Linked DNA regions of Tahibacter amnicola. The protein of the gene in region 1 interacts with the protein of each later gene in a pairwise test. Links are inferred from orthologs where the notes say so. Each region holds a gene or a part of one and is shown in the gene's direction. Other genes may lie near its edges.

Region 1 (3,384 bases):
TCTTCCAGATTCCGGGCAACCGCCTGGTCGAGCTGGGTACGCAAATCGAAATCTGAGTGCTGTCCCGTGCGCTGCGCGCCGGCGGCGTGCCATGGGTCCGGTCGTCGAGGTGACTTCCGGGCCATAATAGTTCGCCTGTACCGCCGGGTCCGCCCATGAACGAACATCGCGTAGTCACGCCAGCTGCCAGTCGCGAAGACGATGCGCTGGAAGCCAGCATCCGGCCGCAACGCCTGCATGACTATCTCGGCCAGCAGGCGGCACGCGAGCAGCTGGGCATCTATATCGAGGCAGCGACGCGGCGCGGCGAAGCGCTCGATCACGTGCTGATCTTCGGGCCGCCCGGTCTTGGCAAGACGACGCTCTCGCACGTGATCGCCAACGAAATGGGCGTGAACCTGCGCACCACCTCGGGCCCGGTGATCGAGCGCGCCGGCGACCTGGCGGCATTGCTGACCAATCTGCAGCCGCGCGACGTGCTGTTCGTGGATGAAATCCACCGCCTGTCGCCGGTGGTCGAGGAAGTGCTCTACCCGGCGATGGAAGACTTCCAGATCGACATCATGATCGGCGAGGGGCCCGCCGCACGCTCGATCAAGCTGGATCTGCCGCCCTTCACGTTGATCGGTGCGACGACGCGTGCGGGTCTGCTGACCAGCCCTCTGCGCGACCGCTTCGGTATTGTGCAACGACTGGAATTTTATACGCCGGAGGAGCTGACGGCGATCGTGCGCCGCTCGGCGCGAATTCTCGACATTGCCTGTGATCCCGCCGGTGCGGCGGAGATCGCCCGGCGTTCGCGCGGTACGCCACGTATCGCCAATCGGCTCCTGCGCCGTGCGCGCGACTACGCCCAGGTGCGGGGCGACGGCATGATCACGCTGGCGACCGCCCAGGCCGCGATGGAAATGCTCAAGGTGGACCCGGAAGGTTTTGATGCCCTCGACCGGCGGCTCCTGCGCACGATCATGGAGAGTTTCGATGGCGGCCCCGTCGGTGCCGAGTCACTGGCTGCCGCGCTCTCGGAAGAGCGGGGCACGATCGAAGACGTGCTCGAGCCTTACCTGATCCAGCAGGGCTTCCTGATCCGCACCGCGCGCGGGCGCATGGTGACGTCCAAGGCCTACCAGCATTTCGGCCTGAAGCCGCCGCGTCGCCCCGATGCGCCCGGCGATCTGTTCGACCCGGTCCCATGAGCGCGGAACAGGGCTGGTCCGGCGGCGCCGGGACGCGCCGGAAATCCGTGTTGATTCTCGTTCAGCCCCGGGCAGGTAGCCTCCCCGACCGGGAAGCAGCACCAGCCAGGAGGGTGGCAGCGTGTCCGTGACGGAATTTTCTTGGCCCATAAGGGTTTACTGGGAAGACACCGATGCCGGCGGCGTCACCTACCACGCCAGCTACCTGCGTTTCCTGGAGCGCGCCCGCAGCGAATTCCTGCGCGCACGAGGGATTGAGCAGGAGCGCCTGCGCGCCGACAATAGCGTGGTTTTCGTGGTGCGCGACCTGACGATCGGCTTTCTCAAGCCGGCCCGGCTCGATGATGTGCTGCGTGTCACCGTGGCATTGACCGAGCGCCGGGGCGCCAGCCTGGTGTTCCAGCAACAGATCCTGCGAGAGGCCGACGCCAGTCTGCTGGTCCAGGCGCGCGTGCGCGCTGCCTGCCTCGATGCGATCCGTTTCCGGCCGCGCCCCATTCCTGACGATTTGTTTGTGGAGACACCCTGAGCATGACCGGCGAAATCGATCTGTTGAACCTGGTTATCCACGCGAGCTGGTTCGTCAAGCTCGTGATGATCGCGCTGCTGCTGTTTTCCTTCCTCTCGTGGATGATCATCTTCCGCAAGCACACGATGCTCAAAGGTGCGCTCGGCAGCGCGAACGAGTTCGAGGAACGTTTCTGGTCCGGCGCGGACCTGGCGGCCCTGTTCCGGGAAGTGACCGGCCGCGGCGACCAGATCAGCGGGATCGAGAGCATTTTCGAGTCCGGTTTCCGCGAATTCGCCCGTCTGCGCCAGCGGCGCGGCCTGGATCCGCGCACCATGCTCGAAGGCGCCCAGCGTGCCATGCGCGTGGCCCAGGCGCGCGAACTGGACCGCCTGGAAGCCAACCTCGAATTCCTCGCCAACGTTGGTTCGATCAGCCCCTACGTGGGCCTGCTGGGCACCGTGTGGGGCATCATGTCGGCCTTCCAGGGCCTGGCGACGGTCAAGGAAGCAACGATCGCCATGGTGGCGCCGGGTATTTCCGAAGCCCTGGTCGCCACGGCGATGGGTCTGGTGGCGGCTATCCCGGCTTCGTGGGCGTACAACCGCTACTCGAACAAGGTCGACCGCGTTGCCAACCGCTTCGACACCTTCACCGAGGAGTTCTCCTCGATCCTGCAGCGCCAGGCGCATATCGACGAATGAGCGCAACCCTGCGCCCGTCCGCCCTGCGTTGGAGGTCCTGAATGCATTCCAATCACCGTCGCAAACGCAAGAAGCTCAAGGCCGACATCAACGTCGTCCCGTACATTGACGTCATGCTGGTGCTGCTCATCATTTTCATGGTGACGGCGCCGCTGTTGAACCTGGGCGTGGACATCGAGCTGCCCGAATCGGAAGTGGCCAAGACCCTCAACGTGCAGAAGGATCCCTTCGTCGTCAGCATCGATGCCCAGGGCAAGCTGTACCTGACCATCCCGAATGCGCCGCGCGAAGAAATCGACGAGGCCGGTCTGTTGAACAAGTTTTCAGCCTTCGCGAAGCAGAATCCGAAGTTGACGGTGTACGTGGCCGGCGACGGCCAGGTGCAGTACTCGAAGGTGTACGACGCCATGGCGCTGCTGCAGCGCGCCGGCGTGCCGAAAGTCGGTCTGATGGGCCAGCCGCCGCAGGAACCCAAGCGCTAAGCGTCCGCAATGCAGACTTCCAACAGCGACAATCTGCGTTCCTTCGTCTTCTCGACGCTGCTGCATGCGGGCGTTTTCGGGTTGCTGACGCTCAGCGTGTGGTGGACCCGCAAAGAGATCCAGGTCGCGATTCCTGGCCCGATCATCGAGGCCACGCTGGTGGGGGCGCCGCGCTCCGCGCCGCCGCCCAAGCCCACCAAGCCCGCACCCAAGCCGGTCGAGCCCAAGCCCGTCGAAGAAAAGCCCAAGGTCGACGAGCCGACGCCGGAGCCGCGCAAGGAAGATCGGAAGGATCAGGAAAAGATCACCGACAAGATCGCGCTGGAGAAAGCCGCGGCCGACGCCAAGGTGCAGGACGAACTGCGCAAGAAGGAGCAATTCGAGCTGACCGAAAAGCTGGCCAAGGCCGAGGCCGAGAAGAAGCGCAAGCTGGAGGAAGAGAAGCTCAAGCAGCAAAAGGAAATGAAGGCGCGTGAGCTGGCCAAGGCCAAGAA
Region 2 (3,841 bases), 5.3 Mb from region 1 along the record:
ATGACCAAGCTCACGGCGTCCGACGCCGAAGACAAGCTCTGGGCTGAACTCGAACCCAAGCTCAAGGAAATGGACGCCCAGATGGCGCAGCAGATGCCCATGATGGTCGCGATGGGCAAGGGCGTGATCCAGAGCTCGATCCAGCAGAACCAGGATCTGAACGACGCGCAGAAGCAGCAGGCGTCGCAGTTCGTCGATGCGCTGGGCAACTGGGTGCAGTCGGCCAAGTTCACGGATCCGGAACTGGCGAAGAAGTCGATCAAGATCGTGTGCGACACCGCGCGCAAGATCAACCTCAAGACGCTCGACGAAGCCCGGGCGCTCAGCTACGAGCAGGCGATGCAGAAGATCGGCGTCGGCTTCCTCGGTCTGAAGGACGTGCTCGCCCTTTACGGTTTCTCGATCGACAAGACACTCGATTCCATCAAGGCGGAAACGGTGTCGTCGGATGCCGCCACCGCGAAGGTCAAGGTGTCCTACACCGTGTTCGACACCGCGCTCACCGCCGAGAGCGACCTGGTGAAGGTGGGTGATCGCTGGTACGGCAAGGAAATGATGGACAGCCTCAAGAAGCACAAGGAAGGCGCAGCGGCACCGGCGGCTCCGGCCGAAGGTGAAACGGCCCCGGCGCCGGCCAGCAACGGCTGATCGTCGCGGTTCCCGGCTTTAACGGGAACCTAACCGAATAAACGCCGCCTTCGGGCGGCGTTTGCTTTTGCGCCGGTTACAATGTTCGGATGGAAGCCATCACGAACACCGGTAACACCCCTGAAGCCGCGCGCGTCCCCTGGCGACTGCGCCTGTTTGGACGTCTGCTTGAATCCTGGGTCCGCATCAAGCGCGATCCGGTCGATCCGAATCGTTTGCTGCTGCCGGGCGTGCCGGTCATCTATGTCCTGGAACGCTACGGGCTCTCCGATGCGTTGATTCTCGAACAGGCGTGCCGCGAGGCGGGCCTGCCTTCCGCGCTGGTGCCGCCCGCTGCGGTGAGCACGCGGCGCAAGCGCAGCTATTTCGTCACTTCCCTGCGCAACAGCCTGTTCTGGAATCGCGCGCGGAGAAGGCCGCCAACGGAAACGCTATCGGAACTGGTGCAGGCACTGGAAGCACAGCCGGAACTGGATATACAGCTCGTGCCGGTGTCCATCTTCGTCGGACGTGCGCCCACACGGCAGTCGGGCTGGTTCAGCGTGCTGTTCTCGGAAAACTGGGTGGTCGTCGGTCGCTTCCGACGCCTGCTGGCCCTGCTGCTCAATGGCCGCGATACGCACGTGCAGTTCTCCCAGCCGGTTTCGCTGCGGCAAGTCATCACGGAAGAGCAGAACCAGCGCAGCGAACGCACGGTGCGCAAGATCGCGCGCGTGCTGCGCGCCCACTTCCGCCGCATCCGCACGGCCATCATCGGGCCCGACCTGTCGCATCGCCGCACCATGGTCGATGCCGTCCTCAACGCCGAGCAGGTGCGTGACGCGATGGCCGCCACCGCCGCCAAGGAAGCCCTGACGCGCCAGCAGGTGTGGAAACGTGCACATGATTACGCATTGGAAATTGCTGCGGACTATTCGCATACCGTCGTCCGTTCGCTCTCGTTCCTGCTGACCAGTTTCTGGAACAAGCTGTACGACGGCGTCACCATGCGCCACTTCGACACGCTGCGCGCCGTGGCGCCCGGCCACGAAGTGGTGTATGTGCCCTGCCATCGCAGTCACATCGATTACCTGCTCCTGAGCTGGCTGCTCTACACCAACGGCATCGTGCCGCCGCACATTGCCGCCGGCGTCAATCTGAACCTGCCGCTGATCGGGCCACTGCTGCGTCGTGGCGGTGCGTTCTTCCTGCGCCGCAGCTTCAAGGCGAACGCGCTCTATTCGGCGGTGTTCAACGAGTACGTCGCGCAGCTCTTCGCGCAGGGCGTGTCGATGGAATACTTCATCGAGGGCGGTCGCTCGCGCACCGGCCGGTTGCTCCAGCCCAAGGCCGGCATGCTCAACATGACCATCCGCGCCTTCCTGCGCGAATCGCGCCGCCCGGTGGTGTTCCAGCCGGTGTACATCGGCTATGAAAAGCTGATGGAGGGCAAGAGCTACATCGGCGAACTGTCGGGCCAGCCCAAGGAAAAGGAAAGCCTCCTGGGGTTGTTGCGTTCCGTGAAGGTGTTGCGCCAGCACTACGGGCGCGTTTCGGTGAATTTCGGCGAGCCGGTGTTCCTGACAGAGCTGCTCGACCGCGAAGCGCCAGACTGGCGCCAGAGCGGACAGCAGGAGAAGCCCGAGTGGCTGGCGCGTGCCGTGGATCATCTGTCCGAGCGCATCCAGATCAACATCAACCGCGCGGCGGACGTCAACCCGATCAATCTCCTGGCCGTGGCGTTGCTGGCAACGCCCAAGCATGCGATGGCCGAATCGGACTTGCTGACACAACTGGAATTGTATCAATCGCTGCTCGCCGAGCTGCCCTATGGCGACCGTGTCACCCTGACCGAGAAAACACCCAAGCAGGTCATCGCCTACGGCGAGCAGATGGAATGGATCCGTCGTATCCGGCATCCGCTGGGCGACGTGCTCTCGTCCGACGGCAAGCAGGGCGTACTGCTCTCGTATTTCCGCAACAACGTGCTGCACCTGTTTGCCGCGTCGGCCTGGATCGCCTGCTGCCTGATCAACAACCGTCGCATGGCGCGCGCCTCGGTAGTGCGGCTGGCGCGGATGGTGTACCCGTTCATCCAGGCGGAACTGTTCCTGCCGTGGAACGAAGAAGGGTTTGTCGAGCGCATCCAGGCCACGATCGACTTCTTCATCCGCCGCGGCGTGCTCGGCGAGGACGCGGACGGCCGCGTGCTGAACCGGGGGCCCGGCCAGGGTGACGCCGCGTTCCAGCTTCGCACGCTGGCGCACAGCCTGCTTCAGGCCTTCGAGCGCTACTACATCACCATCGCCGTGCTGGTGAAGAATGGACGCGGCGCGCTGTCGGCCGGCGAACTGGAAAACCTCTGCACGCTCACGGCGCAGCGCCTGACCCTGCTGCACGAGCTCAACGCCCCCGAATTCTTCGACAAGTCCCTCTTCAAGGGCTTCATCGCCCAGTTGCGCGAGCGGCGCGTCATCTGGACAGACGACGCCGGCAAGCTGGATTTCGCCGACGCCCTGACGGACGTGGCCCGGGACGCCAAGGTCATCTTGAGCCGGGAAATCCGGCACGGCATCTTGAAGCTGGCGCCGCACCCGCGGGCGACTGCCGTTGCGGAGTCGGCTGCGGCGTGATCTGACTGGCCGCGGTGCGCCGTGGCCTTCTGTAGGTTGGCGCTGAGCGAAGCCAAGCCCGCCATTGCCGGGCGCGCTTTGGCGTGTCGGGGTGTCGAACAGCCAGAGCGTTTTGTCTGCCCTGCGACCAGTCGACCTGCTTTTCTTTACTTGTATAAAGAAGAGCAAGAATAGGAAAGTACACCCTGGGCTGGTCGGTTTTCGGCCATCCATGGCCGAGAACTGCGCAATCCCGTTCCTCGCGCACATCCCTGTGCGCGCCCGCCTGCGGCGGCTGGCCCTCCACGGGATTGCCGACCCGCATGGGGCCCCGGCAAGAGCGGCGTGCGAGCGGACGCAACGGCGACGGCAACAAAGCTGAGCGAGCCGACTAGGAAATCGCCGGCTCCCCCCGTTCTGGCCGTATTGGCAAGCGCACGGTGAATGTCGCGCCGTTCAGGGGGGTGCTTTCCACGTCAATCGTCCCCCCGTGGGACTTGACGATGTTGTAGGAGACCGACAGACCCAGCCCCGTGCCCTGGCCGACGGGGCGGGTGGTGAAGAAGGGTTCGAAGACGCGGTTGAGGTGTTCGGGTTCGATG

The links. The genes of interacting proteins can lie anywhere in the genome.
Region 2: the proteins of ybgC (region 1) and plsB interact in binary tests that used the Escherichia coli proteins (3 or more experiments, as listed by UniProt). The link is inferred for Tahibacter amnicola from one-to-one orthologs.

The regions. Positions count from the first base shown.
Region 1 is NZ_CP104694.1:5,943,827-5,947,210, reverse strand. What follows is about bases 335-3,021. They hold ybgC (tol-pal system-associated acyl-CoA thioesterase), read left to right. Parts: upstream 335-1,317; coding sequence 1,318-1,725; downstream 1,726-3,021. Other genes in these bases: N4264_RS23465 (cell envelope integrity TolA family protein), read left to right, coding at 2,900-3,021; tolR (protein TolR), read left to right, coding at 2,450-2,890; tolQ (protein TolQ), read left to right, coding at 1,728-2,408; ruvB (Holliday junction branch migration DNA helicase RuvB), read left to right, coding at 335-1,196. In the rest of the region: N4264_RS23490 (potassium transporter Kup), read left to right, coding at 1-56; more of ruvB, read left to right, coding at 156-334; more of N4264_RS23465, read left to right, coding at 3,022-3,384.
Region 2 is NZ_CP104694.1:667,510-671,350, forward strand. What follows is about bases 355-3,498. They hold plsB (glycerol-3-phosphate 1-O-acyltransferase PlsB), read left to right. Parts: upstream 355-737; coding sequence 738-3,260; downstream 3,261-3,498. Other genes in these bases: N4264_RS02760 (hypothetical protein), read left to right, coding at 355-648. In the rest of the region: more of N4264_RS02760, read left to right, coding at 1-354; N4264_RS25645 (ATP-binding protein), read right to left, coding at 3,631-3,841. UniProt on the Escherichia coli protein: Catalyzes the transfer of an acyl group from acyl-ACP to glycerol-3-phosphate (G3P) to form lysophosphatidic acid (LPA). This enzyme can utilize either acyl-CoA or acyl-ACP as the fatty acyl donor.